3 regions of the Allobosea sp. 05T438 genome follow, and region 2 is predicted to be linked to each of the others. Evidence: predicted binding sites of a transcription regulator. Region 2 holds the regulator's gene; each other region holds the start of a gene.

The links. Region 2 encodes PhoB, which activates phosphate uptake and scavenging genes when phosphate is short. Its sites were predicted from a motif close to TGTCATNNANCTGTCAT; they were not measured.
Region 1: AC1DIN_RS12110 (HAD-IIA family hydrolase) is a predicted target of PhoB. The motif match lies at 5,597-5,613, and genes of this name have one in related genera.
Region 3: AC1DIN_RS25055 (glycerophosphodiester phosphodiesterase) is a predicted target of PhoB. The motif match lies at 7,931-7,947, and genes of this name have one in related genera.

Annotation. Positions count from the first base shown of each region.
Region 1 is NZ_JBFTKQ010000004.1:307,712-317,679, forward strand. It holds gene AC1DIN_RS12080 (endonuclease/exonuclease/phosphatase family protein) at 1-212, shown strand, start outside; gene AC1DIN_RS12085 (inositol monophosphatase family protein) at 209-1,033, shown strand; gene AC1DIN_RS12090 (metallophosphoesterase family protein) at 1,108-2,007, opposite strand; gene AC1DIN_RS12095 (ABC transporter substrate-binding protein) at 2,076-3,641, opposite strand; gene AC1DIN_RS12100 (ABC transporter permease) at 3,687-4,589, opposite strand; gene AC1DIN_RS12105 (ABC transporter permease) at 4,595-5,518, opposite strand; gene AC1DIN_RS12110 (HAD-IIA family hydrolase) at 5,690-6,448, shown strand; gene AC1DIN_RS12115 (MurR/RpiR family transcriptional regulator) at 6,445-7,368, shown strand; gene AC1DIN_RS12120 (SUMF1/EgtB/PvdO family nonheme iron enzyme) at 7,452-9,173, opposite strand; gene AC1DIN_RS12125 (DUF4399 domain-containing protein) at 9,226-9,681, opposite strand; gene AC1DIN_RS12130 (DUF4399 domain-containing protein) at 9,678-9,968, opposite strand, start outside.
Region 2 is NZ_JBFTKQ010000011.1:167,121-177,088, reverse strand. It holds gene AC1DIN_RS20865 (TRAP transporter large permease) at 1-608, shown strand, start outside; gene ppk2 (polyphosphate kinase 2) at 778-1,731, opposite strand; gene AC1DIN_RS20855 (ATP-binding protein) at 1,849-2,904, shown strand; gene pstS (phosphate ABC transporter substrate-binding protein PstS) at 3,018-4,043, shown strand; gene pstC (phosphate ABC transporter permease subunit PstC) at 4,269-5,243, shown strand; gene pstA (phosphate ABC transporter permease PstA) at 5,256-6,140, shown strand; gene pstB (phosphate ABC transporter ATP-binding protein PstB) at 6,180-6,986, shown strand; gene phoU (phosphate signaling complex protein PhoU) at 7,070-7,789, shown strand; gene phoB (phosphate regulon transcriptional regulator PhoB) at 7,806-8,504, shown strand; gene AC1DIN_RS20820 (DUF3175 domain-containing protein) at 9,020-9,304, opposite strand; gene AC1DIN_RS20815 (SpoIIAA family protein) at 9,321-9,707, opposite strand; gene AC1DIN_RS20810 (LysR family transcriptional regulator) at 9,762-9,968, opposite strand, start outside.
Region 3 is NZ_JBFTKQ010000019.1:442-10,409, reverse strand. It holds gene AC1DIN_RS25105 (DMT family transporter) at 1-335, shown strand, start outside; gene AC1DIN_RS25100 (hypothetical protein) at 279-1,064, opposite strand; gene tgt (tRNA guanosine(34) transglycosylase Tgt) at 1,061-2,224, opposite strand; gene AC1DIN_RS25090 (ArsC family reductase) at 2,410-2,766, opposite strand; gene AC1DIN_RS25085 (phosphoribosyltransferase family protein) at 2,892-3,482, shown strand; gene AC1DIN_RS25080 (glutathione S-transferase N-terminal domain-containing protein) at 3,497-4,201, opposite strand; gene AC1DIN_RS25075 (hypothetical protein) at 4,316-4,507, opposite strand; gene guaA (glutamine-hydrolyzing GMP synthase) at 4,591-6,159, opposite strand; gene AC1DIN_RS25065 (RsmB/NOP family class I SAM-dependent RNA methyltransferase) at 6,205-7,503, opposite strand; gene AC1DIN_RS25060 (hypothetical protein) at 7,687-7,827, shown strand; gene AC1DIN_RS25055 (glycerophosphodiester phosphodiesterase) at 7,996-9,156, shown strand; gene AC1DIN_RS25050 (PepSY domain-containing protein) at 9,269-9,547, opposite strand; partial or broken gene AC1DIN_RS25045 (amino acid ABC transporter ATP-binding protein) at 9,714-9,968, opposite strand, start outside.

The DNA of each region.
Region 1 (9,968 bases), on a different contig from region 2:
CGCCGTTGGTCGATCTATGGCCGGTGCTGCAGGGCGTTGCGCCGCATCCGCCCTCGGCCTTCATCTGCGATCAGACCTATGGTCCGCCCGGCTGCCTCGACTATGTGCTGGCGACGCCGGATCTTGCCGCGCGGGCACGCGCCATCGTCTACGACATCGAGACGCGAGCCTCCGACCACCAGCCCATCCTGGTCGAGTTCGGCCTCGGATGATCTTCACCCGGCAGGACCATGACCGGCTCGACGCCATCCTGAGCGAGGCGGCCCGACGCGAGGTGATGCCGCGCTTCCGGCGCCTCGCCGATAGCGATATCCGCGAGAAACAGGCACCGGGCGATCTGGTTACGGAAGCCGACGAGGCCGCCGAGCGCTTCATCTGCGCCGAGCTGGCGAAGGCCTTTCCGGGTGCCGCGCTGATCGGAGAGGAGGCCGTGACGCGCGAGCCCGCGCTGCTCGGCCAATTGGGCGATGCCGATCTCGCCTTCGTCATCGATCCGATCGACGGCACGCTCAACTATGCCTGCGACCTGTCGCTCTTCGCAGTGATGGCGGCCGTCATCGTCAGGGGCGAGATCGTCGCCTCCGTGATCCACGATCCCGTTGCCGGAGACAGCGCCATGGCGCTACGCGGCGAAGGCGCCTGGCTTCGTCGCGCCGATGGCTCCAGCCGCGACCTGCGAGTCGCCCCGGCCGTCGCGACGCGCCACATGAACGGCATGGCGAGCTGGCAGTATTTCCCGGAGCCGCTGCGCAGTTCGCTTCCCAGCCGCTTCCCCGCCTTCCTCGAAGTCGGCTCGCTGCGCTGCTGCGGGCAGGAATACCGGCTGGCGGCGGCAGGACGCCTGCAATTCCTGCTCTACGGCATCCTCAATCCCTGGGACCACGCACCGGGCGTGCTGCTCTACAGCGAGGCCGGCGGCCACGCACGACTGCTCGACGGCCGCAGCTATTCCCCGGCCGAGCGCCCGGCCGGGCTGCTCTGTGCGCCCGACGCAGAAAGCTGGAAGGAAATCCGCGGAATTCTGCTCAATTGAACAGCGCCCGCCGCCCGAACCCGGACCTCTGACCGAACCCTTCACTCCGAATCTCTCACGGCCTTGAATCCCGATCAGGCCACCGCCGCCATATCCGTCTGGACGGCGGAGACAAGACGCCTTTGCCGCAACTCGGGGTGCTCTTCGAACGGCTGGAGCGGCGTCATCCAACGCTTCACCGTCTGCGCCGTTGCGATGCGAGCTGAGAACGGGTCGGCGCCGTGGACCGTCCAGGCGATGGTCTCACCGAGCTCGAGAAGAGCGAAGGCGCCGGCAGGCCCGGGCATCGTCGTGAAGCTCTCGGTCAGAGACTGCAGCGTCAGGTGCGGGATGCCGTCGACCGTGGTCAGCGTGTTCCAGTGGACATGGCCGGCGATGCAGATCACCGGCACTTTCGCCCGGGCGAGCACAGCACGGACGCGCTCGGCACCGGGATAGGTCGAGGATGCCGGATTACGCTCGAAGTAGTAGTTGCCGGTCTGGGCGTGGCCGGAGACCGGAACATGGCTCATCACGACCAGCGGCCGGTCGGCGGCCTCGATGGTCGCGGCGAGCCAGATGAGGTCGGCCTCGCGCAGCACGAAGCCGCCTGGCCGGTGGATGCGTGAATCGGCGGCCCAGAGCACGAAGCGCCAGTCGCCGAGGTCGACGGTGCGATGGCCAAGCGCTTGGCCGAGGATCTCTTCGTTCTCGGCGACGCTGAGATGATCGCGATCATGGTTGCCGCAGAGATGGAAGCGCGGCGCCGCGATCGGCGCGAAGGCTTCCGCGACCTCCCGCTCCAACCTGAGGTCGGTGTCATGGTCGATATCGGAAATGCGATCTCCAAGGTCGATCACGGCGTCGGGCTGCGCCTCAGCAACGAAGCGGCGGAACTCGTCCATCAGCGGCAGGGCTGCGGTGCCGATCTTGGTGAAGCTGTTCCTGCCGTGATGGATGTCGGCGACGAAGGCGAGGCGAAGGGATCGGGTCATGGCGTGGCTCGTCGAGCAGGGTCGGAAATAGGAGGCGGGAGCCGGCGATACCGGCTCCCGCAATTGCATCAGCGCGCTGCGAGCGTCGCGCGGCCGGCGCGGAAGTCGAGCACATAGGGGATGTGCCCCTGCAGCGGCCGCCAGGCGAGCGAGCGCTTCATGCCGTAGGACTCGTAGGGCTGATAGAACGGCAGGACCGGCGGGTCGTTCTTGATGGCCTGCATCAGCGAGACATAGGCCTGCTTGCGCTCGGCAAGGTCGGTCGAGAAGCGGAACTTGTCCCAGAGCGCGATGTAGGCGTCGTCGGCCTTGAAGCGCCCCTCCGAGGCGGAGTTGCCGGTCGGGGCCCACATGATGCCAAAGGCGCCGGCGGGATCGGGGAAGTACATCGGGTTCGACCAGCCGCGGGCCATCATGGTCGGATCGGAGCCCGTCCACTGCTCGGTGACGTTGAGCTGCATCTTGACGCCCACGGCGCCCCACATCTCCTGGATCGCCTGAGCCGCGAGCAGGCCGTTGGTGTAGTAGGCCGCCTGGATGTCGTATCGGATCGGCGTGCCGTCATAGCCGGCTTCCTTGAGCAGCGCCTTGGCCTTGGCCGGATCGTATTCGAAGGTGTTGAGCTCGGGCATGTAGAGCGGGCCGAACTGCGCGAATGTATGCGAGGTCGGCACCTTCGCCTTACCGAACCAGAGCGCATCGTTCAGCGTCTTGCGGTCGATGGCGTAGGAAAGCGCCTGGCGCAGCTTGGGGTTGGCCATCTTCGGGTTCTGGGTGTTGAAGATGACGACGTGGAAGAGCGGCGTCTGCATGCCCTCGACCTTGAGCTTCGGATCGGCGGCGATCGGCTCGAGCTGGTCCGGCGGAACGTTGGTGATCAGATCGACTTCGCCGTTCTTCAGCGCCGTCAGGCGGCCGGAAAGCTCGGGGATGCGCGTCACCGTGACCTTCTGGAACGGAGCCTTCTCACCCCAGAAGCCATCGAAACGCTCATAGACCAGGCGCTGGTTCGGCACGAATTCGGCGATCTTGTAGGGGCCGGTGCCGACCGGCTTCAGCGCGAAGGCCTCGAAATCGGAGGCTTCCGAAACGTTCGGATCGCCGGTCAGGGCCATCACGTATTTCTTCGGCACGATCATGCCCTGCTGCACGTTGAGCAGCGTCTCGAACAGCGGCTCGGGCCGGGTCGCGGTAATGCGGACCGTCTCGGCATCGACGGCCTCGACCTTGGCCATGTTGGGCAGCGTATCGCGTTTGCGCACGCCATAGGGCGGGAAGGTCGCGTTGATGATGCGGTCGAAGGAGAAGACGACATCCTCGACCGTCATCGGGTCGCCATTGTGAAAGGTCACGCCCTGCCGGATCTTGAGCTCGATCACGGTCGGCGAAACCTGTTTCCAGCTCGTGGCGATGCCCGGCTGCCAGACGCTCTCGGCGCGGGTGGCGTCCTTGCCGATCAGCGGATCGAAGGCGTTGAAGTAGAACTGCGAGCCGACATTCGAGAAGTCGCGGCCGGGATCGAGCCAGGGCGCCATGTTCTGGACACCGACCTTCAGCTCCTGCGCCTGGGCGAAACTGACGAGAGCGGTCGCCGACAGCGCAGCGATCGTCATTATTTTCAAGATCTTGAACATGTTTCTAATTCCTTTGGATGAACAGCACGAATGGCGAGCGGGCGTTCAGCGCCCGCGCAGGCGCGGATCGAGGCGGTCGCGCAATGCATCCCCGAGCAGCATGGCGACGAGGCTGACCAGCACGATGACGACAGCCGGAACGGCGACGATCCAGGGCGCGGAGGCCATGTAGTCGCGCCCCTGCCCGACCATGGAGCCGAGCGTCGCCGTCGGCGGCTGGACGCCGAGGCCGAGGAAGGACAGCGCCGATTCCAGCAGGATCAGGTTCGAGAAGTTGAGGCTCGCCATGACCACGACCGGCGAGATCAGGTTCGGGATCATATGGACGGTGGCGATGCGCCAGGGGCCGGCTCCCGCCGCGCGGGCCGCCTCGACGAAGGGCATCTCGCGCAGGCTGAGCACCTGCGCCCGGATCAGCCTAGCGAAATGCGCCCAGTAGGCGATGCCGAGCACGCAGATCAGCACCGTCACATCGGTCCCGGCGAGCGCCACGACGAAAAGCGCGACGAGGGTGAACGGAAGCGACATCATGATGTCGACGAGGCCCATGATCAGCGCATCGGCCCAGCCGCGCAGCAGCCCCGCCGCGAGGCCGAGCGCCGCACCGATGGCGAGGCCGAGCAGGGTCCCGAAGAGCGCGAGTGAGAGAGTCAGACGCAAGCCATGGAGGCAGCGTGAGAGGAGATCACGCCCGAGCTGGTCGGTGCCGAGCCAATGGAGCGGGTTGGCGCCGGCGATGCCGATCGGTGGCTTCAGCCGTGCGAGAAGCCGCTGCTGGTCTGGCTCGAAGGGCGAGACCAGCGGCGCCAGCAAGGCGAGCGCGACCAGGAGAAGCCCGAGCAGCGCGGCGGCTACGACCAGCGTATCGAACCTGCCTGCCCAGGCAAACCTGATCCGCAGCAGCCTGCGGGGCGGAAGCATCAACTTGGCGTCAGCGATCTCGGCCATGGCGGTCAGGCTCCGACGAGGCGCACGCGCGGATCCGACGCCGCATAAGCGAGGTCGATCGCGAAATTGACGAGGATGACCGCACCGGCGACGACGAGGACGCCGAACTGGAGGACCGGGTAGTCGCGCCGCAGCGTCGCGCCGACGAGCAGGTCGCCGACCCCGTTCCAGGCGAAGACGGTCTCGACCACGACGGCGCCGGAGACGAGCGTGGTGATCTGCAGGCCGAGTACCGTAATGACCGGGATCAGCGCATTGCGCAGCCCGTGCCGCAGGATGATGGCGCCTTCGGACAGGCCCTTGGCGCGGGCCGTGCGCATATAGTCCTCCGAGAGGACGTCGAGCATGGCGTTGCGCGTGTAGCGGGTCAGCGCCGCGACGAAATAGGCGGCCAGCGCCACGGTCGGCATCGCGTAATGCAGCAGGGTGGCGGAGCCGGCGCTCGGCAGCCAGTGCAGCGTGTAGGAGAAGACGAGCAGCAGCAGGATGGCGAGGACGAAATTCGGGACCGCGTAGCCGAGAAAGGCGATGAAGAGCACACCTTGGCCGCGCGGCTGCCCACGCCAGAGCGCGGCGAGGATACCGAGCGGCACGCCGACCGCGACGGTCAGCGCCAGGGTCGCGACCAGGAGCGAGGCGCTCTGCCAGAGCCGCTCGCCGAAGATCACCGCGACCGGCCGGCGCTCCATCAGGCCGAGGCCGAAATCGCCCGAGAGCAGCGACTTCCAGAACAGCAGGTATTGTTCTGCGATGGGCCGGTCGAGGCCCCAATAGGCGATCATCTCGGCGCGGGAGGCGGCGTCGAGCCCTTCCGGCATCAGGAAGTCGATCGGATTGCCGGTCAGCCGCGTCGCCAGAAAGACGGCGGTGACGATCGCCCAGAGCGTGATCGTCATGCGCAGGAGACGGCTGCCTAGGAATACGAGCATGGCGTCCTCTGGGACGGGCTGCGGGGCGCTGCGCGGCCGCTTCAAGCGGCGGGAGCCCGAGCCTTCTGGCAGCCTTCCATGACAGGCTCATGAATATAATTTAGGTCGACGACTGTTTGACACTGAGACAATCTCAGTTCATGCCTGCCGCGATCCGAGACGGAGTTTGCAGTGCGCGCAGCGGACGATATTCGTGGCTGGCTGATCGATCTCGACGGCACATTGGTGTGCGGCGACCGGGCGATGCCTGGCGCCAGCGCCTTCCTCGACGCCTGCGCCGGCCGTTTCGTCGTGGTTTCGAACGATGCCGAGCATACGCCGGCAGAGTTGAGGCGCGGCCTGCGGCGGATGGGGCTCGACATTCCGACTGACCGTATCGTGCTGGCGGGAGCGGTCGCGCTCGACGATATCGCCGCGCGCCGTCCCGGAGCGCGCGTGCTCATGCTGGCGAGTCGCAGCCTGATGCGCCATGCGCGCCAGCGCGGCCTCGTGCCGGTCAGGGAGCAGCCGGATGTCGTCTTTCTCGGCCGCGACCGGTGGTTCAGCCACGCGCGGCTGGCGCTGGCGGCCAATGCCGTGCGGATGGGGGCCGAGCTCGTCGTCGCCAATCCGGACCTCGTCCATCCGGGCGCCGACGGCTCGGTCGTTCCGGAAACCGGCGCGTTGCTCGCCGCGCTGCTCGCCTGCACCGGCCCCGTGAGCTACCGCCTCATCGGCAAGCCGGAGCCTACCCTGTTCGCCGCCGGGCTCGCCTTGCTCGGCCTGCCCAAGCGGGCTGTCGCGATGCTCGGAGACAATCCCAGGACCGATGGCGAAGGGGCGCGCCGCTTCGGCCTGCACTATGTCGAGGTCACAGACGGGGTGCTCCCGCAACTCTATATCGAGACGACTTGCCCGCACGAGCAAGACATGATCGCCTTGCCGGCATGAGCTCATCTCATCGAAAGCCGGATGCCGACGTCATGGCGGAAAGCCCCGACAAGGCGCGCACTGGCGGCAAAGACGGCTTCGATGGCGTGATCGAGCGGCTGACGGCGCTGCGCGCGACGCTGCCGCCGACCGCCGCACGCATTGCCGACGTCTTCCTCGCCCATGCGGCCGAGGTCGTGCACATGTCGGTGACGGAGGTGGCCGAACGGGCGGAAGCGAGCGAGGGCAGCGTGATCTCGCTCTGCCGCCAGCTCGGCGCGCGCGGCTTCCAGCAGGTCAAGATCGCGCTGGCGCGCGATCTCGTGCAGCCGGTGCAATTCATCCACGAGGATCTCGCGCGCGCCGACGACACCGGGACGGTGATCGAGAAGATCTTCGGCAGCGACCTGCAGGCGCTCCACGACACCATGAAGGTGCTCGACCGCGGCGCAATGGAGCGTGCGGTCGCCGCGATCCGTGGGGCGCGCCGCGTCGAGCTCTACGGCATCGGCAGCGCCGCCCCGATCGCGGAGGACGCCAATTACCGGCTCCTACGCATCGGCGTCGAATCCAAGGTCGTGGTGGATTCCCACGTCCAGGCGATCAGTGCCTCGCTGACCGGCCCGGACGTCGTGACGATCACGATCTCGCATTCGGGATCGACACATGAGACTGTCACCGCGACTAGGCTTGCGCGAGAAGCCGGCGCAACCACGATCTGCATCACCAATTTCGGCAAATCGCCGCTGCTCGCCTATGCCGACATCGTGCTCAACACCATGGCGCGCGAGACCCAGTTCCGCACGGAGGCGATGACGAGCCGCATCGCCCAGCTCGCCGTCATCGACGCCCTGATCGCCTGTCTTTCGCTGGCCGATTACGACAAGGCCGTCGCGACGATCGGCAAGACCTTCGACGTGCTCTCGACGAAGCGGTTCTAGTCGTCCGGGGCCGGGACCTTGCTCTCACTCGCGTCGCGGATGCCGCGACGGCATGGCGGCCGTTCTCTGAATGCACGCGGTCGTCAGGGCTCGCGCGCGACGCGGAAACCGTTGGTGTAGAAGCGCACATCGGCTTCGTATTTGAAACGGGCGGCCGAGCGCAGATAGCGCGGGTCGTTGTTGAAGGAGCCGCCGCGCAGCACGCGCTCGCGGCAGCCGGGCGCCACATAGGCGCTGCCGTCGCGCGGGGCGCTGCGATAATTCTCGCTCCAGCAATCCGCGACCCATTCGGCCGCGTTGCCAGCCATGTCGTAGAGGCCGAAGGCGTTGGGCGGAAACTGGCCCGAAGCGACGGCGCTGCGGCGCGGCTGGTCGTTGCAGCCCAGGCAGTTCGCGCGGTCCTTCTCCACGGTTTGGCCCCAGGGATAGGTCGTTGTCGTGCCGGCACGCGCGGCATACTCCCATTCGCTCTCGCTGGGCAGCCGATAGCGCTTCCCCGTCTTGGCAGAGAGCCAGGCGAGATAGGCGTTGGCGTCGTTCCAGTGAATATCCGTGACGGGGCGCTTTCCGCGCCCGAGCCCGCGATCGTCAGGCCGATAGTTGCAGCCGCCCTCGGTCACGCAGCGATCCCATTCCTCGAGGCTCACCTCCCGCATACCGAGATAGAAGCCGCGCACCGCAACGGGGTGAACGGGCTTCTCGAACTCGTAAAGATCGTTGGAGCCCATCTGGAAGGAGCCGGGCGGTATCGCCACCAGCTCGGGGCAGTCGCTGCAATCGCGGATCGGAGCCGTCTTGGACGCTGCTGCAGCGGGCGTTGCAGTGACCGGAAGCGGAGTGGCCGAGGCTGCAGCCGCAGCCGCCCCGGGCTTGCCGCGGTAGAGCTGCTCGCGGGTGCGCGCCAGCGCCGAGAAACGGCCATTCGGATAGGCGTCGAGATAGGCGCGGTATTCGCTGGCATTCTGGCTGTTGCGGATCGATTCCCAGAAGGCGAGTTCGAAGGCGTCCGGCGAGGCGTCGGGGCCGCTCGGTGGCAGGATGACGGCGCGGTTCGCCTGCGCGACCGCAACGGGCTGGCCGACAGGCGTCACCACGAGCCCCTTCGGCGGCTCGGATGAGAGCCAGATTTGCTGGCTGCGCCGGCTCGCCCGTGCCACCGCATCGCGCACACGGACGATTGCGGCCGTCATGTCGAGACCGGGCGTGCGGATCGCCTTCAGCCATTCCTCGACCACGGGATTGCCGCGCGGCCCGGAATCCGCGACCGTTTTTCCCGGCGAGGCCGTGAACATCACGGCAACGGTCTCGAGCGGCTCGGTCGCGCGCAGGCCCCTCCCCCGCGCCTGCCAGGGATTGTCCCGGCTGGCGTCGATCAGCACGAGGGCACTGGATGGCCTGGCAATGATCAGCGGATCGATCACCTCGTCGAGATCGACCGCGTCCTGCACCGGGTTGGACGAGATCGGCACGAGGAAGTCGCGGTCGCGCTGTTGCACGGCGTGGCCGGAATAGAAGACCACCGCCAAGGCGCTGGGGCGCAGCTTGCCGGCAAACTCGGCAATGGCCTGCCGCATCTCGGCACGGCCGCCATTTTCCACCGCGATCACCTCAAAGCCGCCTTCGCGCAGAGCCGCGGCAACCGCGCGCCCCTGTGTCGGCGCCTGTGCGACGGCCGCGTCGGGGTAGGCGCCGTTGGCGATCACCAGCGCAACCCGGGCGGGCGGCGCCGCCTCCTGCGGCAGTGCAGGCATTGCCGCGAGCGCAACGAGCGGGACGGCGAGGAGGAAAGAGCGCAACCAGTCCATGCTAGCGACCATTCGTCATCGGCGGCGTGTCGGGGCGCGGGCCGCCGCAGTCTCAGCGCACATAGATCGTGATCTTCTTCGACATCACGGGTGGATCATGCGGCGTATGGGTATGGTCCCCGACCAATAATTGCAGCGTATGAGGCCCTTTCGGCAAGGTGACGACAACCTCCGTTTGACCGTTGCCAAGATGGATATTGTTGTAATCGGACGGAATCGGCTGGTCGGGCGGGCTGGGATCAGTGTCGATCAGCAGATGATGATGGCCGGTCGCCGCGTGGTCGACGCCCGCCGGCGCGACACCCATGTTGTGCAGCCCGATCCGGACGGTGAAGCGCTCCGGCACGCGCAACCCGTCGAGGGGGTAATGGAAGTAGACCTGCGCGCCGGGCGGCGCCTTCTGCCGCTTCGCGGCCTGCGCCAGCGCATCAGTCGGCCGGAAGGGACCAGCCGTCGCACAGGACCAGACCGCCAGGAGGACAGCCACGCTAAGGCGCAAAACGCTCATCGACGCCTCACCGGTTTGCGGCCGCCCGGCATCACCATGACCGTGATGCGCTCCGACATGACCGGCGGATCGTGCGGCACGTGGTTCTCGTCCGCGAGCAGGAGCTGCAGCGTGTGCTTGCCGGGCGGCAAGGTGATGCGCCGCTCCGTCTGGCCACCGCCGAGATGGATGTGGTTGAGGTCGGACGGGATCGGCTCGTCGAGCGCCGGCGTCGCCACATCGACCAGCAGGTGATGGTGCCCGGTGTTCGGCTTGGCGACGCCGGCCGGTGCGACGCCCATGTTGCG
Region 2 (9,968 bases):
TCCTGGGCGGCATGTTCTCCGGCATCTTCACGCCGACGGAGGCCGCGGCCGTCGCCTGCCTCTACGCCCTCTTCCTCGGCTTCTTCGTCTACCGCACGCTGGAGGTGAAGCAGCTCTGGCCGATCCTGATCGACACGGTCGAGACCATGGGGCTCGTCGCCGTGCTGGTGATGGCGGCGGGTGCGCTCGGCTGGTGCATGTCGATCTCGCGCGTGCCGCAGACGCTGACGCCGCTGATCGTCGAGACGATCCAGAACCCGCTCGTCTTCCTGCTCGTCTGCAATCTCATCCTGCTCGTCGTCGGCTGCTTCATGGAGGCGCTGGCCGCGATGCTGATCCTGATCCCGATCCTGGTGCCGGCTGCGAACAGCTTCGGCATCGATCCGGTGCAGTTCGGCATCATCATGATCCTGAACCTGATCCTTGGGACGATCCATCCGCCGATCGGCGTGGTGCTCTTCGTGGTGACGCGCATCGCCAATGTCTCGTTCGAGACGATGTCGAAGGCGATCCTGCCCTGGCTCATACCGCTGCTGGTCGTGCTTGCCGCGATCACGCTCTGGCCGCCGCTGACGACCTGGCTGCCGAACCAGGTGATGGGGCCGTGAGGGCGCAACAGCCGGGAGCCTGATGACTTTGAGCGGAACCGCGTCGTCATCCCGGGCTTGACCCGGGATCCATGCCGGAGCGCTGCCGATCAGGGTTCAGGCATGGATCCCGGATCTCCGCTTCGCTCTGTCCGGGATGACTTCCGCGTTCCGCGGATCACGCCAGGCTTTACCGGCTCTCCGGCTCGCCGCCATGGTGGAGATAGCGGCCGACGGGGATGACGATCTCCTCGTCCAGCTTGCCGATCGCGGCCTCGTCCTTGTCCGCGTAGGGGATCGCCTTCAGCACATGGCGGATGGCGTTGAGCCTTGCGCGCAGCTTGTCGTTGCTGCGCACGACATGCCAGGGCGCGGCTTCGGTCGAGGTCCGGCCGAGCATCTCGTCGAAGGCGCGGGAATAGTCGTCGAAGCGCGGGATGGCCTCGAAGTCGATCGGCGAGAGCTTCCAGCGCTTGAGCGGATCGTGCCAGCGCGCGTGCAGACGGGTCATCTGCATCTCGCGGCCAATGGTCAGGAACAGCTTGATCAGGCGGATGCCGTCGCGCGCCAGCATGCCCTCGAAGACGGGGGCCTCGTGCAGAAAGCTCTCGGTTTCCTCGGGCTTGCAGAAGCCCATGACGTGCTCGACACCTGCCCGGTTGTACCAGGAGCGGTCGAAGAAGACGAGTTCGCCGGCCGTCGGCATCTCGCTGGCATAGCGCTGGAAATACCATTGGCCCTTCTCGGTGTCGGAGGGCTTCGGCAACGCGACAGTGCGAGCCTGGCGCGGATTGAGATGCTGGGTGAAGCGGCCGATCGTGCCGCCCTTGCCGGCGCCGTCGCGGCCTTCGAAGACGATGACGATGCGCTCGCCATGCTTGGAGGCCCAGCGCGTCAGCTTCTGCAACTCGATCTGGAGCAGCTCGAGCTCGCGATTGTAGCGCTTGCGCTTCATCCGCTTGCCATAGGGATAGTCGCCGCTGTGATAGGCGGCATCGATGATGGCTTCCGGCAGCGTGTCGGCCTCGATGTCGAAGCCCTTGAGCTTGGGGGACACGGGACGGGCCTTCGCCGGTTTGGCGCTCTCGCCCGCGGACAGCGCGATCGGCGCGTTGGCGTTCGAACCCGAGAATTTCTTTGCCATCGCTGCCTCCTCTTCGGGCAAAGCCTAGCCGGCTGACGTGCGGAAGGGAATTGACGCCTCTCCTTCTTCCGCCCAGGAAGGGCAGGCCGGCTGGTGCCGGCTCGTTCCGAGCGCTCCATGGCCGACATTGCCACTTCCTCTTCCGCGACGATGCAGACCATGATCGAGGCGCTCGGCGTCCCCGTCGTGCTGCTCGACGAACAGGGCATCGCCCAGGCGCTCAGCCCTGCTATGCGCGCGCTCGTTCCGGGGCTCGAGATCGGCAAATTCCTGGCGCTGGTGCTGCGCGACCCGGACCTCAACGATGCGATCGAGCAGGTCGCGCATGAGGGCGGGCGCGACACCGTCGAGCTCGTCGAACGGGTGCCGTTCGAGCGCGCCTTCCGCATCCACATCGCGGCGCTGGGCGGCGGACGGCGGCGGCCGACGCTGCTCACCTTCCAGGACCTCAGCGAGCAGCGGGTGATCGAGCGGATGCGCGTCGATTTCGTCGCCAATGCCAGCCATGAGCTGCGCACGCCGCTGGCCTCGCTGCTCGGCTTCGTCGAGACGCTGCAGGGGCCGGCGCGCAACGACGAGCGCGCGAGGGAGCGATTCCTTGGCATCATGCGCGAACAGGGGCTGCGCATGGCGCGTCTCGTCGACGATCTTCTCTCGCTCTCGCGTATCGAGCAGCGCGCTCACGTCGCGCCCGACACGCCGGTCGATCTCGCCGGCATCGCGCGCGAAATCGTCGACTCGCTCACATTGATGGCGCGCGAGCGCGAGGTCACACTGGCGCTCACCACGCCGCGCGAGCCGCTGCTGGTCCCCGGCGACCGCGACGAATTGCTGCGGCTGATGGAGAACCTCGTCGAGAACGCCATCAAATACGGCAAGCAGGGCGGCGAGGTGAAGATCACCGTCGAGGCCGGCGAGGATGAGGCCAGCTTCCACGTTCGCGACGATGGCCCGGGGATTGCGCCGGAGCATCTGCCGCGCCTGACCGAGCGCTTCTACCGTGTCGACACCGCCGCCAGCCGCGAGGCGGGCGGCACGGGCCTGGGGCTGGCTATCGTCAAGCACATCGTGCTGCGCCATCGCGGCAGGCTGACGATCGAAAGCAAGCCGGGGGAGGGGGCGACCTTCAAGGCGATCCTGCCGCGTTTCGAGGCCCAGCGCGCAGGCCGCTGAGCCGCCGCTTCAACGGCTTTGTGACAGTTTTCATGACGACGTGTCATCCGGCTGTCATATAGGGGGTGTTCTGACAGGGGAGCTGTCAACAGCGACCCAGAGAGGACATCTCAATGCGCAAGATTCTCGTTCTCGCGGCCGTGGCCGTCGGGATCGCCGGTTCCGCCCAGGCTGCCGACATCACCGGCGCCGGCGCGACCTTCCCCTTCCCGATCTATTCGAAATGGGCCGAGGCCTACAAGAAGGACACCGGCACGGGCCTGAACTACCAGTCGATCGGCTCGGGCGGCGGCATCCGCCAGATCAAGGCGAAGACCGTCGCCTTCGGCGCGACCGACGCTCCGCTCAAGGGCGAGGACCTCAGCAAGGACGGCCTGATCCAGTTCCCGACCGTGATGGGCGGCGTCGTTCCGGCCGTGAACATCGCCGGCGTCGAGCCGGGCAAGCTCAAGCTCTCGGGCGACATCATCGCGCAGATCTATCTGGGTGACATCAAGAAGTGGAACGACCCGAAGATCGTGGCGCTCAACGCCGGGCTCGCCCTGCCGGACGCCAACATCAACCCGGTCTACCGCTCTGACGGCTCGGGCACGACCTTCGTGTTCACCGACTACCTCTCCAAGGTCTCGGCCGACTGGAAGTCCAAGATCGGCGCCAACCAGTCGGTCCAGTGGCCGGTCGGCATCGGCGGCAAGGGCAACGAAGGCGTCTCCGCCTCGGTCAAGCAGGTCGCCAACTCGATCGGCTATGTCGAGTACGCCTATGCCAAGCAGAACAAGCTCGCCCACGCCCTGGTGAAGAACGCCGACGGCAACTTCCCGGCTCCTGAGGAGAAGGCCTTCCAGGCCGCCGCCGCCAACGCCAACTGGCAGGAGCAGCCGGGCTTCGGCATCTCGCTCAACAACCAGAAGGGCGCGGATGCCTGGCCGATCACCTCGGCGACCTTCATCCTGGTCCATGCCAAGCCGGAGAAGCCGGAAGAGGTGCAGGCCGCGCTGAAGTTCTTCGACTGGGCCTACAAGAGCGGCGACAAGCTGGCGAGCGAGCTCGATTACGTCGCCCTGCCGTCGACCGTGAAGGATCAGGTCCGCAACGCCTGGAAGGGCGTGACCGACACCGCCGGCAAGCCGATCTTCTGATCGCTGCCAGCGACAAGGTGAGGCGGGCCAGTCCCGCCTCACCGATACATGCAGCCCTCATCCTGAGGAGCCGCGGTATGCGGCGTCGCGAAGGATGATCCAGAGCGCACTGGAGCCTCCTTCGGGACGCTCCTGCGGAGCGCTCCTCAGGATGAGGGCTGAGGTTGATCGGAGTCGGGTGACCGGCTGCAGGCAACCTCTGCCACGACACCGGAGCCTCCGCGGATGACCGCAGCAACCGACATGACGAGCATCCCCGGCGCGAGGCCGGCCGCCCGCAGGACGCCGAAGGCGGGCTTCGACCTCTTCTTCCGCAATGCCAGCTTCGCGGCGGCGCTGCTCGTGCTGGTGCTGCTCGCCGGCATCATGATCTCGATGATCATCGGCGGCTGGCCGGCCTTCCGCGAGTTCGGCCTCGGTTTCATCACCTCCAGCGTCTGGGATACGCAGAACGAGCAGTACGGCGCCTGGCCGGCCATCGTCGGCACGCTCTCGACGGCGTTGATCGCGCTGGCGATCGGCGTGCCGCTTTCGCTCGGCATTGCGGTCTACCTGACCCAGCTGGCGCCGGGCTGGTTCAAGAAGCCGGTCGCCACGGCGATCGAGCTGCTCGCCGCCGTGCCCTCGATCATCTACGGCATGTGGGGCCTGTTCGTCTTCGTGCCGCTCTTCGCGGCCTATGTGCAGATCCCGCTCTCGAACATCGTCGAGGGCATGCCGGTCGTCGGCACCATCCTCTATTCACGCTCGCCCTCGGGCCTCGGCATCTTCACCGCCGGCCTGATCCTGGCCTTCATGATCGTGCCGTTCATCGCCTCGATCACCCGCGACATGCTGGAGCAGATCCCCTCCGTGCTCCGCGAAAGCGCCTACGGCATCGGGGCGACGACATGGGAGGTCGTGCGCCACGTGCTGGTGCCGCAGGCCGGCGTCTCGATCATCGGCGCGATCATGCTCGGCCTCGGCCGCGCGCTCGGCGAAACGATGGCCGTCACCTTCGTCGTCGGCAACGCCAACCGCCTGTCGGCCTCGATCCTCGATCCCGGCTCGACCATCGCCTCGCGCATCGCCAACGAATTCAACGAGGCGATGGGCCTGCAGCTCAACGCGCTGATCGCGCTGGGCTGCATCCTGTTCTTCGTCACCTTCGTCGTCCTCGTCATCGCGCGGCTGCTGGTCGCCCGCGTCAAGCGCTACTGAGGTCTTTCGTCCATGACCATGACGACCACGCCCCGCGAGCTGCCGCACACCCCCTGGGGGCGCGTGCGCCAGTCCCGCCGCACCGCCGACCGGCTGATGAAGATCATCGCGACCGGCTTCACTTTCTGCGCCATCTTCGTGCTGTTCTGGATCCTCGGCATGTTGCTGGTGAAGGGCATCGGCGGCCTCTCGCTCGCCACCTTCACCGCGGTCACTCCCGGCCCGGGCACGGAAGGCGGTGGCCTCGCCAACGCCATCGTCGGATCCTTCGTGCTGACCTTCCTCGGCATTGCCATCGCGACCCCGATCGGGGTTCTGGCGGGCACCTGGCTCGCCGAATACGGCAGGGGTTCCAAGCTCGCGCACCTGATCCGCTTCATCAACGACATCCTGCTCTCGGCGCCGTCGATCCTGATCGGCCTGTTCGTCTACGTCATCCTGGTCGAGCCCTTCCGCGGCTATTCCGGCTGGGCCGGCGGCGTCGCGCTCGGCATCATCGCGATCCCGGTCATCGTGCGCACCACCGAGGACATGCTGAACCTCGTCCCCGGCCCGCTGCGCGAGGCGGGGGCCGCGCTGGGCGCGCCGCCTTCGGTCGTCATCACCTCCGTGACCTGGCGTGCGGCGAAGGCCGGCATGATGACGGGCATCCTGCTGGCGCTCGCCCGCATCGCTGGCGAGACGGCACCGCTGCTCTTCACGGCTCTGAACAACAATTTCTGGTTCTCGCCCTCGCTCGCTGGCGGCGTCTCGAACCTGCCCGTCACGATCTATCAGTTTGCCTCTGCTCCGTACGAGAACTGGCAGCAGCTCGCCTGGGCGGGATCGCTGATCATCACGGTCTCGATCCTGCTGCTTTCGCTCATTGCCCGCCGCGTCGTCGCTGGCGGCAAATAAGACTTGAATCCAACCCGGTCGCGCCCGACCTTGAGGACCATGTCGATGCTTTCGACCCTTGAACTCTCCCCGCAGACGCTCGATGCCGAAGCGCCCGTCCGGATCGCGGTGAAGAACCTCGATTTCTACTACGGCGAGCACAGGGCGCTGAAGAACATCAATCTCGATTTCCGCGACCGGCACGTCACCGCGCTGATCGGCCCGTCCGGCTGCGGCAAGTCGACCCTGCTGCGCATCTTCAACCGCATCTACTCGCTTTATCCCGAGCAGAAGGCCACCGGCGAGATCCTGCTCGATGGCCGCAACATCATCTCCAACGACGTCGACGTGAACGAGCTGCGCTCGCGCGTCGGCATGGTCTTCCAGAAGCCGACGCCCTTCCCGATGTCGATCTACGACAACGTCGCCTTCGGCATCCGCCTCTACGAGAAGCCGCCGAAGTCCGAGCTCGACGACCGTGTCGAGGGCGCGCTGCGCCGTGCCGCGCTGTGGGACGAGGTCAAGGACAAGCTGAAGAGCTCCGGCATGGGCCTCTCCGGCGGCCAGCAGCAGCGCCTGTGCATCGCCCGCACCATCGCGCAGAAGCCGGAAGTGATCCTGTTCGACGAGCCGACCTCCGCGCTCGACCCGATCTCGACCGGCAAGATCGAGGACCTGCTGGAGCAGCTGAAGAGCGACTTCACCATCGCCATCGTGACGCACAACATGCAGCAGGCTGCACGCATCTCGCAGTACACCGCCTTCATGTATCTGGGCGAGGTCATCGAGTTCGCGCCGACCAACACCATCTTCATGAACCCGGCCAAGAAGCAGACGCAGGACTACGTCACCGGCCGGTTCGGCTGAGCCGCGGCAGAGTTCTTTGTTTGTCGCATTTTCTTCGCGCGAACCGGTCCGATTTCGCTTGAAAATGCTTTGAGGATAACGCCATGACCGACCACATCGTCCGCTCCTACGATACCGATCTCGAAGGCATCCGCCGCAGTCTTGCCGAAATGGGCGGCATGGCCGAGCGCATGCTGGGCGACTCCACCGTGGCGCTGGTGCGCCGCGACACCGGCCTCGCCCAGAAGATCATCACCGCCGACCAGCGCCTCGACAACCTGCAGCGGGACGTCGAAGAGAAGGCGGTGCTGACCATTGCCCGGCGCCAGCCGCTCGCGAACGACCTGCGCGAACTGATCTCGGCGATCCGCATCGCGGCCGACATCGAACGCGTCGGCGATCTCGCCAAGAACATCGCCAAGCGCGCCGTCGCCATCGCCGGCCAGTTCCAGCCGCCGCACCGCGCCGTGGTCGGGCTCGAGCACATCAGCCGCCTCGTGCAGGCGCAACTCAAGGACGTGCTCGACGCCTACGCCGCAGGCAATGAGCAGAAGGCGCTCGAGGTCTGGCGCCGCGACGACGAGATCGATGCGCTCTACACCTCGCTGTTCCGCGAACTCCTGACCTACATGATGGAGGATCCGCGCAACATCACCTTCTGCACGCATCTCCTGTTCTGCGCGAAGAACATCGAGCGCATCGGCGACCACACCACCAACATCGCCGAGACGATCCATTACCTCATCACCGGCGACTCGCTCGACGTGAATCGGCCGAAGCTCGACACGACCAATATCGAAGTCGAGGCGGTCACGGGCAGCTGAGGCGAGGCAAGGAATCATGGCCGCACGCATCCTGATCGTCGAGGACGAGGAGCCGCTGACCCTGCTGCTGCGCTACAATCTCGAAGCCGAGGGCTTCGAGGTGGACAGCGTGGCGCGCGGGGACGATGCGGAGCTTCATCTGCGCGACCACACCCCCGATCTCGTGCTGCTCGACTGGATGCTGCCGGGCCTCTCCGGGATCGAGCTCTGCCGCCGGCTGCGGTCGCGGCGCGACACCGAGCGCGTGCCGATCATCATGCTGACCGCGCGGGGCGAGGAAACCGAGCGCGTGCGCGGGCTCGCGACCGGCGCCGACGACTATGTGGTGAAGCCCTTTTCGTTGCCGGAGCTGATCGCGCGCATCCAGGCGCTGCTGCGCCGCGCCAAGCCGGGCCATGTCGCTGGACTGCTTGCCGCCGGCGACCTCGAACTCGACCGCACCACACGGCGCGTCCGCCGCGCCGGCAGCGAGCTGCATCTCGGCCCGACCGAGTTCAGGCTGCTGGAGTTCCTGATGCAGGCGCCCGGCCGCGTCTATTCGCGCGCCCAGCTGCTCGACGCCGTCTGGGGCCGCGACGTCTATATCGACGAGCGCACCGTCGACGTCCATGTCGGCCGGCTGCGCAAGGCGATCACGCCCGCCAATACCAAGGACCCGCTGCGTACCGTGCGCGGCGCCGGCTACGCCTTCGACGAGACTTTTGCGCGCAGCTGAGCGGCGCTCCAGCTCTCCTCCTCATCGCAGCTTACGGTGAGTCTCGCCTGCTCGCTCGCGTTGACCCTGAAAGTCAGCGCGAGCCAGAGGAGGTCGCCATGAGCAAGATGCCGCCATTCCCGCCGGCCAATCGAAGCGACAACGGCCCGGGCGAGCCGGATCATGCCGGGCACGATATGCGCAGCGCCAGGTGGCGAGCGCCGGCCGGGCCAGCCCGACCAGCAGGGCAACACCCGCATCAACACGTGCAGCAGGATCGTTGAGGAGGCTGCCCCATGTCGGCCTCGACCAAGGCGCCGCAAACCATCCGAAACGGCGGCCTGTCCCATCCCATGAGAATGCGGAGAAGCCGGCGGACATCCGCAAGCTGGCTGCCGGCGACGAAACCCGGCAGCGCGCTCGCATTTCGCGCCGTGTTGGCGCGGCGGCAGCTATCGCATGATCCGGCCCGCAAGGGTGGCCGCCCCGCGAGAAGCCCCCTTCAGGACGATCCCTGAAAGGGTCCGGCGGGAGCCTCAGCCCTCTCGGTAGAAGAGGCGGCGCAAGCTGTGCTTGGCCGCTTCCAGCGTCCTGCGCCGCTCGGCCGGCAGGTTCCGGCCGGCGCGGTTGATGTAGAAAGTCAGCATCGACATCGCCGAGCGATAGGGGCTCGACTTGCGGAGCCGGCTGTGTTCAGCCGACCGCTTCAGCGAACGTGCGATCCGTCGCGGATCGCCCTGCTTGAACACCGCCTTCTCAAGATCGAGCGCGTTGCTCCGGGTGGTGATATCGGCCGACCATCTGCGTTTGTGAGCAGTCATGGCGTCCTCCTGTCGGTCAGGCGTTTGGCCCGCCCTCGATGTCACCGGCCCAGGTCAGTGCGGTCTCGTACTCCTCCGGCTTGAAGGTGCGGACGGTCACGAAGGGGATCGCTGGGTTGAGCAGGTCGACGAAGGCGGCAAGCCAGCCCCTGTCGGTGATCACCGCCTCGCGCGGGAAGCGCTGCAGCTCCCAGAGCTTGCCGAGGCTGTAGCGCGCATCCTTCCAGGCGGCAGCCAGGGTCATATCGGTGAAATCGGTGAGGTCGGCGAGGATGCCGACCTTCTCGTGTCGCGCGAGCTTCGCCTCGATATCGGCCATGATCCCATCGAGATCGTCACTGGTCAGCGTCTGCGACAGGCGGTAGGCGCCGACATGGTCCGGGGCAGGCAGAATGGTGAACATGGCTCCTCCTTGCTCCAGACAACGCGGGGCAGGAGCGGAAGTTTCGCCCGATGATCAGGCCGCTGCGGGCGCACGGGTGGCGGCGTCGAACCGGGCCGCTTCGGCGCGCAGCCAGCCGACGAATTCATCGAGGCCGGGCCGTTGCGGCCGGCCAACGGGGAGGGTGAGCCAACAGCCCGTCGCACTGGTGAAGCCGAGGCCGAGCGGGTTGATAAGCGCGCCGGAAGCCAGCTCGTCGGCGACATAGCAGCGCGGCATCAG
Region 3 (9,968 bases), on a different contig from region 2:
GGCTGCCGATCTACGCCCTGTTCTTCTTCCGCGGCTTCGACATCGCACCATGGTGGCTGCTGTCGCTGCATGCGCTCTACCAGGGCGTGGCCAATGTCATTATCGGCCTGTGGATCTGGGGCTGGGCGGCGCATGTCCTGGGGCCGGCGGTCGTCGGCCGCTTCCCGCCCCTGATCCCTGTCACCGGCACATTGCTAGCGATCCCGGTGCTGGGCGAGATCCCCTCCTCGCTGCAGCTCGCCGGCATCATGCTGATCATCGCCGGGCTGTTCGTCGCCTCATGGCGCAAGCCGGCGCGCAAGGCCGGTCAGGGCCAGATTCCAGCCGACCGATAAGGCGAGCCCCATGGCGAGCGCCGTCCACGAGCCGAACGGCACCGCCATCCAATGCACGACGGCAAGCCCAAGCCCCGTGCCCAGCAGCCCGAGAGCCCCGCTGCCGATCACCGCTGCGGTGGCCTTCCCGCCGATGCGGGGATGCAGGATCACAATCAGGCTCGACAGGACGATCGGCAGACCGGCAAGGACACCCGACCAGAGCGGCCCGACCCGATCGCTCGCGGTTGTGACGATTCCCGCCAGCACCGCGACGCAGCCTGCCCGGATCGGAATGGCATAGCGCGAAAGTGCGGCGGGGGCGGCCGTGCGCACGGAGAGATAAGGCCGCACGAGCATATGCACGACACCGAAGGCAAGGATGGTCAGGACCGTGAGCGGCAGCGCCGGCAGTGCCAGGCTGCGCACGCCGGCCAGCACGAGAACCCAGACGGCCGCGGCGGCCACGAGCGAGGGCAGCATCGTCAGGCGCTGGGCCAAAAGCACATAGCTCAGGATGAAGGCGGAATGGGTGAGATTGGCGTTCATCGTGCCCAGCGCACTGGCGGCAATGAAAGCGGCGTCGTGATCGAGCGCAAGGAAGACAAGCACCGGCCCGAGCGAGATCGGCAGCGTCGCGATCATCGCCGCGACCAGAGGCCCCGTGCGCTCGGCCAGAACGGAACAGCCGACCACCACCGAGGCAGCGATCGCCATCTTGATCGGTAGAAGAGCCAGCCCTGCGCTCAAGCCGTCTCGCCCCTGGCCCAGCCTTCCTTGGTCTCGGCGATGAAATCGGCGAGGCGCCCGGCCGCAATGGCGGCGCGCAGGCCTGCCATCAGATCCTGGTAATAGGCGAGGTTGACCCAGGTCAGCAGCATCTTGCCGAGCATCTCCTCGGCCTTGACGAGATGATGCAGATAAGCGCGCGACCAGCTGTTCGCCGCAGGGCAGGAGGATTGCTCGTCGATCGGCCGCGGATCCTCGGCGTGCTTGGCGTTCTTGAGGTTCATCCGGCCGAAGCGGGTGAAGATCTGGCCGTGGCGGCCGGCGCGGGTCGGCATCACGCAATCGAACATGTCGATGCCGCGCGCCACCGCTTGGACGATGTCGTCCGGCGTGCCGACGCCCATGAGGTAGCGTGGCTTTTCCTGCGGCAGATGCGGCTCGACCGTCTCGATCATCGCCAGCATGATTTCCTGCGGCTCGCCGACCGCGAGACCGCCGACGGCGTAGCCCTTGAGGTCCATCGCGGCGAGCTCGCGCGCGCTCTCGATGCGCAGATGCGGTACCGCCCCGCCCTGCACGATGCCGAACAGCGCCCGTCCGGGATGGTTGCCGAAGGCCGCCTTGCAGCGCTCGGCCCAGCGCAGCGACAGGCGCATCGCCTTCTCCGCCACTTTGTCCTCGCAGGGCAGCGCGACGCATTCGTCGAGCTGCATGACGATGTCGGAGCCGAGCAGATTCTGGATCTCGACCGAGCGCTCGGGCGTAAGGACGTGCTTCGAGCCGTCGATATGCGACTGGAAGGTGACCCCCTCCTCCGTCAGCTTCCTGAGCTGCGACAGCGACATCACCTGGAAGCCGCCGGAGTCGGTCAGGATCGGATGCGGCCAGTTCATGAACTTGTGCAGCCCGCCGAGCCTGGCGACGCGCTCGGCGCCGGGACGGAGCATCAGGTGATAGGTGTTGCCGAGCACGACATCGGCGCCGAGCGCCCTCACCTGCTCGGGATACATGCCCTTCACGGTTGCGGCGGTGCCGACCGGCATGAAGGCGGGCGTGCGGATGACACCGCGCGGCATGCTGATCGCGCCGGTGCGGGCGGCGCCGTCGCGGGCGGCGACATGGAAGGCGAAGTCGGTTGTCGCGGCGGTCTGGGGCTGCGCGAGTTCGGGCTGTGCGTTCATGCGCTGCGAGGTAGAGCAGCACGCGCCTTTAGGGAAGAGGCGCGCGCGCTGGATGGGCGTTCGCCGCCGTCATGCTCGAGCTTGCCCCGAGCATCTCGGGACTAGAGGGCTCTTGAGCCTCATTCGACAGGAGATGCTCGGGTCGGCGCCGGGCGCCGCCCGAGAATGACGGCAGTCGCCCAGGCTCAGCCCTTCGCCAGCGCCGCCTCGTAGATTTCGGGCTTGAAGCCGACGACCGTCCTGCCCCTGCCGAGATCGAGCACCGGGCGCTTGATCATCGAGGGCTGGGCGAGCATCAGCGCGATGGCCTTGGCCGCATCGAGCCCCTGCTTCTCGGCGTCGGGAAGCGCACGGAAGGTCGTGCCGGCGCGGTTGAGCACCGTCTCCCAGCCATGCTCCTTCACCCAGCGCTCGAGCGAGGCCTTGTCGATACCACTCGCCTTGTAGTCGTGGAACGCGTAGGTCGCGCCATGGCCGTCGAGCCAGCTGCGCGCCTTCTTCATCGTGTCGCAGTTCTTGATGCCGTAGATGGTGATCGTCATGCCTTCGCCCGGACTGTGTGGAATGTCGCAGCATCCGCCACCCAGCTGTCATCCGGGTTTGTCAGCAAGACTGCAAACAGGCATGACATGGCGGATGACATCGTCGGATGCAGGCAGGAGATAGCATGGATATCGTCTCGGCCTCAGCGCAGAAAACGCCGGCGCCACCTGCTTTTCCCCATCGCCGCTGGAAGGACCACCCGGTCGTCGGCGTCGACTTTCCCGATGCCACGACCTTCACCTGCGACGGCCGCTGGATGCAAACTGCCTGCGAAGCCCTGGCGGCCCATCTTGATGAGGAAACCGACCTTCTTGCCGGAATCGACGTCGGCGGCCTCGGCTTTGCGGGCGCGCTGGCATTCAGAAACGGCCTCGGCTTCATCGATATCCGCAAGGTCGGTTCGATCCGCGCGGACGTCGTCCGCAGTCTCGCGGCCAATTACGAGCTCGGCAATGGCGTCGCCCTGTCGAAGGGCCATCGGCTCGACGGACGTCATGTCGCCATCATCGACGACTGCCTGATCACGGGCGGCATCGCGCTGGCGACGGCGCAGCTGCTTCGCCGACTTGGCGCACACTGCACGCATGCGCTCTTCGTCTTCGAACTCGACGGGCTGGGAGGCCGCGAACGACTTGCCCAGGGCGGCATCTCCGTGCACGCCCTGGAAAGACTGGCACCGGTTCAGCCCGTGCCCTCCCCCAGCGACATGCCCTGAGGGAGTGCCGGCATTCAGGGGCGCTTCGGGATGTCGAGGCCGCGCTGCACCGCGGGGCGCGACAGGCAGCGCTCCAGCCAGATCGGCACATGCGTCAGCGTGGAATAGTCAACGAGTTCGCCTGCCCCGTAGAAGCCGACGAGATTGCGCACCCAGCCGAGGATCGCGATGTCGGCGATGGTGAATTCGTCACCCATGATCCAGGTGCGGCTCGCCAGCCGCTCCTCCAACACGGCGAGCAGGCGCTTGCTCTCGCTGGCGTAGCGGTCGCGCGGGCGCTTGTCCTCGTATTCGCGGCCGGCGAACTTGTGGAAGAAGCCGAGCTGGCCGAACATCGGGCCGATCGCCGCCATCTGGAAGAACACCCACTGGATGGTCTCGTAGCGCGCGGCCGGATCCTTCGGCAGCAGCTTGCCGGTCTTCTCGGCGAGATAGAGCAGGATCGCGCCCGACTCCCACAGGCCCAGCGGCTTTCCATCCGGCCCGTTCGGATCGATGATCGCGGGAATCTTGCCGTTCGGGTTGAGCGAGAGGAATTCCGGGCCCCAGGTCTCGTTCTTGCCGATGTCGATGAGGTGGGGCTCGTAAGGCAGTTCCAGTTCCTCCAGCGCGATCGACACCTTCACGCCGTTCGGCGTCGGCAGCGAATAGAGCTGGATGCGGTCGGGATGGCTGGCGGGCCAGCGCTTGCTGATCGGGAAAGCGGAGAGATCGGCCATAGGGTGCTCCGGTTGAATCGGAAGAGCTTCGGCGCCGGACGATAAAGCCGCGCGCGCCCAAAGCAACGGGGCGCGCCTCCCGTCGTCGCAAGGCGGGCTTGCGATGATGCATGATCACGGGTTGGCCGAGGGCGAACGGCCGAGGATTTCGTACGGTTCGCGGGGAACGCTGCGGATCAGCACGAAATCCTTCACCGTCCAGCTCAACGGCCGCACGCGAAACGCCAGCATGCGATAGCGGTCGTAGAGCAATGTCAGATGGAGCCTGCGCGCAAGCCGCTTGCCGCGAAAACCACCTGCCCTCATTTCCCCATCCAGGGCGAGCGACGGGCAGCGCCGTCAGGGCGATATACGCTCATGGCCGATGACGCGGCCGTGAGCGCCCGCGCTCACTCCCACTCGATCGTGCCGGGCGGCTTCGAAGTCACGTCGTAGACGACGCGGTTGATGCCCTTGACCTCGTTGATGATGCGGGTCGCGGCGCGGCCAAGGAAGTTCATGTCGAAGGGATAGAAATCCGCGGTCATGCCGTCGACCGAGGTCACGGCGCGCAGCGCGCAGACATGATCGTAGGTGCGGTAGTCGCCCATCACGCCGACGGTGCGCACCGGCAACAGCACGGCGAAGGCCTGCCAGATCACGTCGTAGAGACCGGCCTTGCGGATCTCGTCGAGATAGATCGCATCCGCCTTGCGCAGGATGTCGAGCTTCTCCTTGGTGATCTCGCCGGGGCAGCGGATGGCGAGGCCGGGCCCCGGGAAGGGATGCCGGCCGACGAAGGCCTCGGGCAGGCCGAGCTCGCGGCCGAGCACGCGGACCTCGTCCTTGAACAGCTCGCGCAGCGGCTCGACGAGCTTCATCTTCATGCGCTCGGGCAGACCGCCGACATTGTGGTGGCTCTTGATCGTCACCGAGGGGCCGCCGGAGAAGGAGACGCTCTCGATCACGTCGGGATAGAGCGTGCCCTGCGCCAGGAAATCGGCGCCGCCGAGCTTGGCCGCCTCTGCGTCGAAGACGTCGATGAAGAGCCGGCCGATGGTCTTGCGCTTGGCCTCGGGATCGGCACCGCACTTGGCAAGCTCGGAGAGGAACAGCTCCTCGGCCTCAACATGGACCAGCGGGATGTTGTAGTGATCCCGGAACAGGCGAACCACCTCTTCGGCCTCGTTCATCCGCATCAAGCCGTGGTCGACGAAGACGCAGGTGAGCTGATCGCCGATCGCCTCGTGGATCAGCACGGCCGCAACAGCCGAGTCGACGCCGCCGGAAAGGCCGCAGATGACGCGGCCGGTGCCGACCTGCTCGCGGATCTTCTTCTGCATCTCGGCGCGATAGGCCGACATGCTCCAGTCCGGCTTGCAGCCGCAGATCTCAACGACGAAGTTGCGCAGCAGCTTGCCGCCATCCGGGGTGTGGACCACCTCGGGGTGGAACATCGTGGTGTAGAAGCGCCTGATCTCGTCGCTCGCCACCGCGAAGGGCGCGTTCTCCGAGGTCGCCTTGACCGAGAAGCCCTGCGGCAGCTCAGTGACGCGGTCGCCATGGCTCATCCAGACCGGGTAGCGGGAGCCCTTCTCCCAGACACCGGCGAAGAGCGCCGAAGGAGCAAGGATTTCGACATCGGCACGGCCGAACTCGGCGGCGTGCCCGCCCTCGACCTTGCCGCCGAGCTGATGCGCCATGGTCTGCTGGCCGTAGCAGATACCCATCAGCGGGATATCAGCCGTGAAGACCGCCTCGGGCGCGCGCGGGCTGCCCTCGTCCGGCACCGAGGCCGGGCCACCCGAGAAGATCACGCCCTTGGGCTTCAGCCGCCCGAACGCCTCATCCGCAGACTGGAACGGGGCGATCTCGCAATAGACGCCGATCTCGCGGATGCGCCGCGCGATCAGCTGCGTCACCTGCGAGCCGAAATCGATGATGAGGATGGAGTCGTGATGGGGCTGAGCGCTCGTCATCGCGTCCCGTTAATGGATCGCGCGGGCGTGCGCAACGGCCGCGTCTCAATCCCCCCGCTGGAGGCAAGCCAGATAGAACCCGTCCGTGCCGGCGCGCAGCGGCGAGAGCTGCAGGCCGAATTCCGTGGCGAAGCGGGCGAGCAGGGAGAAGTCGCTTTCCGCGCCCTTGAGCACGTCGATCGGTGCGACCAGAGCAAAGCCGGGATGGCGGCCGAGGAAGGCGCGGATGGCCTCGTCATTCTCGTCCGGCAGCATGGAGCAGGTGATGTAGGCGATACGCCCACCGGGGCGCACCAGCTTGGCGGCGCGGGCCAGCACCTCGGCCTGGTCTTTGATCCGCTCGGCGAGCGCGCCGGGGCGCACGCGCCATTTCGCATCGGGATTGCGCCGCCAGGTGCCGGAACCGGTGCAGGGCGCATCGACGAGCACCAGATCGGCGTGGCCGGCAACATCCGCCAGCGGCTCGTGGCCGCGCGAGCGTGGGATGCGCACCTCGACGATACCAGCGCCCGAGCGCGCCACGCGGTCGTGCAACGGCGCGAGCCGCCGGCTGTCGAGATCGGTCGCATAGAGGCTCCCGCGGTTCGCCATCAGCGCGGCGAGCGCCAGCGTCTTGCCCCCTGCCCCGGCGCAGAGATCGATGACGGTCTGGCCCGGCCGGGCGCCGGCGAGCAATGTCACCAGTTGCGAGCCTTCGTCCTGAACCTCGAACGCGCCGGCAAAGAAGCCGGGCTCCGTCTGCAGCGAAGGGCCGCGCCCGTCATGACCCGGCTGGAAACGCAGCGCATCGGGCGACCAGGCGCCGGTCTCGGGCTGATGGTGAGCGAGATCCTTGAGCACGGCGTCGCGGGTGGCCTTCAGGCGGTTGACGCGCAGATCGATCGGCGCACGGGCGGCCAGTGCCTGCCCTTCCGCCATCGCCGCCTCGCCGAAGCCGCGTTCGAATGAGGGCCAGAGCCATTCGGGCACATCGGCCCGCACCCAGTCGGGCGCGCCCTCGTCAGAAAAGGCGGTCAGAAGCGCGGTCTCATCGGCGGTGAGCGGCGCAGGGGCGTGGTTCTCGCCCGAAAACAGCGCGGCGATCTCGTCCAGCGGCAGGCCTCGCAGCCCCGCGAGCATGCCGAGAACCAGCGCGCGCGGCTCCTCGGAAGCCATGGCGTAGCCGGCGGACGCCTTGCGCCGCAGCGCATCATAGACGAGCGAGGCGATGGCCGCGCGGTCCTTCGAGCCGGCGAAGCGGCGGGACAGCCCCCAATCCTTCAGCGCATCGGCTGCCGGGCGGCGGCGCTCGATGATGTCCTGCAGCACCTCGATGGCGGKGCTGATCCGGGCGGCTGGCGTCATGGTGTTTCAATCCTGGCACGGACGGCTCGGGCCCGGCGCCGCAAGGCGGTGAGTGAGGTGTGCTTCGACCAATTCGAACATGACGCCGAGGCATGGTGGCCCATGCGGCATGCACTTGACGCGGTCGTTTCACAAGCGGAAACACGATGCAACCGCATGTCGCGGCCACCGGGATATTCGCACATGAAAAGCGCCAGCCGCATCGTCATTCTGAGCCTTGTCGCCTTCGGCCTTGCCGCTTGCGCAACCCAGCCGCAGCCGGAATTCACGCCGCCGCCCTCCAAGCGCCTCGACGCGAAAACCACGCTCGAAAACCGCCGCTGACAGCGAGCGCACGCAGGATCGCCCGCGCCCTCGACCGGGGTCGCGGGCTTTTTTTGGGGTATCGCATCGCGCGTCAGCCTTTGCTCACGATCCGACGTATTCTTTTCATGGGCCTGTCACATCGCCCGACCTAAGTTCGCGCGCATTTCCGCGAGCCGGGGTCAAACCATGAAAAAAACGCTGCTTCTCTCGACATCGCTTCTCGCCGCACTGGCCATGCAGCCACTGGCGGCCCTCGCCCAGCAGGTGTCCCCCTCGACCGCCCGCAAGCCGCTGATCATCGCCCATCGCGGCGCCAGCGGCTACATGCCCGAGCACACGATCGAGGGCTACAAGCTCGCTATCGAGATGGGCGCGGACTTCATCGAGCCCGACCTGGTGTCGACGAAGGACGGCGTCCTGGTCGTGCGGCACGAGCCGATGCTGAGCGGCACCACCGACGTCGCCGACCGGCCGGAATTCGCCAATCGCAAGACGACGCGCAAGGTCGATGGCATCGACACCACCGACTGGTTCGCCAATGATTTCACCCTGGCGGAGATCAAGACCCTGCGGGCCAAGCAGGCCTTCGCCGATCGCGACCAGTCGCACAACGGCAAGTACCAGATCCCGGCCTTCCAGGAGGTGATCGACCTTGCCAAGTCGGAAAGCGCCCGCACCGGCCGCACCATCGGCATCTACCCGGAAACCAAGCACCCGACCTATCACACCGCGCTCGGCCTCGCCTTCGAGGACAAGCTCCTCGACATGCTCAAGGCTGCCGGCTGGACCGAGAAGACCTCGCCGGTGTTCATCCAGAGCTTCGAGACCGGCAATCTGAAGTACCTGCGCAAGAAGACGCAGTTGCGCCTCATCCAGCTTGTCGACGGCGACMACGTCGACAAGGACGGCAAGGTTACGCTCGTGGCCCCGTTCGACCGTCCCTATGACTTCGCGGTGCTCGGCGACAAGCGGACGTTCCAGGACATGCTCTCCGCCGAAGGGCTCAAGGAGATCGCGACCTATGCCGACGGCGTCGGCCCCTGGAAGCCCTACATCATGGCTGCCAAGCAGACGATCGGCGCTGACGGCAAGCCGCAGGACCTCAACGGCGACGGCGCCATCGACGAGCGCGACCGCACGCTGATCGCGCCGACGAACGTGGTCAAGGATGCCCATGCCGCCGGCCTTCTCGTCCATACCTGGACCTTCCGCAGCGAGCCGAAGCGGCTGGCCTCGGACTTCAAGGGTGACGCCGCGGCCGAGTACAAGGCCTTCTTTGCGCTCGGCATCGACGGCCTGTTCTCGGACTTCTCGGATCAGGCCGTGAAGGCGCGCGACGCGAAGTAAGCTTCCAACCGGGCAAGGCTAACGGCCGGATAAACCAAGGCCCGCGGCGTCTCCCGCCGCGGGCCTTGGTCGTCAACGGGCTTCTCGCCCGCTCCCCTTCAAATCAGATTGGTCAATCGCAGACGCGGGTCGTGCGCCGCACCACGCCGCGCGGCGTCTCCCGCTCGGTCGTGACCGTGCGGCAATCGTCGCCGCGGTAATAGTTGGCGCGTCGCCATTCGCGCTCGCGCCTTTGCTCGTAGCGCTCCTGACGCATCTCGCGATCGATCGCCCGCTCATGCGGCGTACGGGGGTCGACGCTCACGCCGCCCGGACCAATGTTGATCGACTGAGCATAGGCACCGCCGCTCGCCAGAAGAGCAAGAGCTATGACTGGGACAAAACGTTTCATCACGTATCCTCCGTTTGCGCCATCAACGCACCGGACGAGGACTCGTTCCGTAGAGGGTTTCGCCTACACCTGAAGATGCTTTGCGCTTCCTTGTGATTCGCTCGTTAGACGAAAAAGCGCGCCGGCAAAGCCGACGCGCTTCCATCGCTCACCGAGCTGTTCTTTGTCAGTGCAGGATCTGGGAGAGGAAGAGCTTGGTGCGCTCGTGCTGCGGGTTCTTGAAGAACTCGTTGGGGGTGTTCATCTCGACGATCTGGCCGGCGTCCATGAAGATGACGCGGTCGGCGACCTGGCGGGCGAAGCCCATCTCGTGGGTGACGCAGAGCATGGTCATGCCCTCCTCCGCCAGCGAGACCATGGTGTCGAGCACTTCCTTGACCATCTCGGGGTCGAGCGCCGAGGTCGGCTCATCGAACAGCAT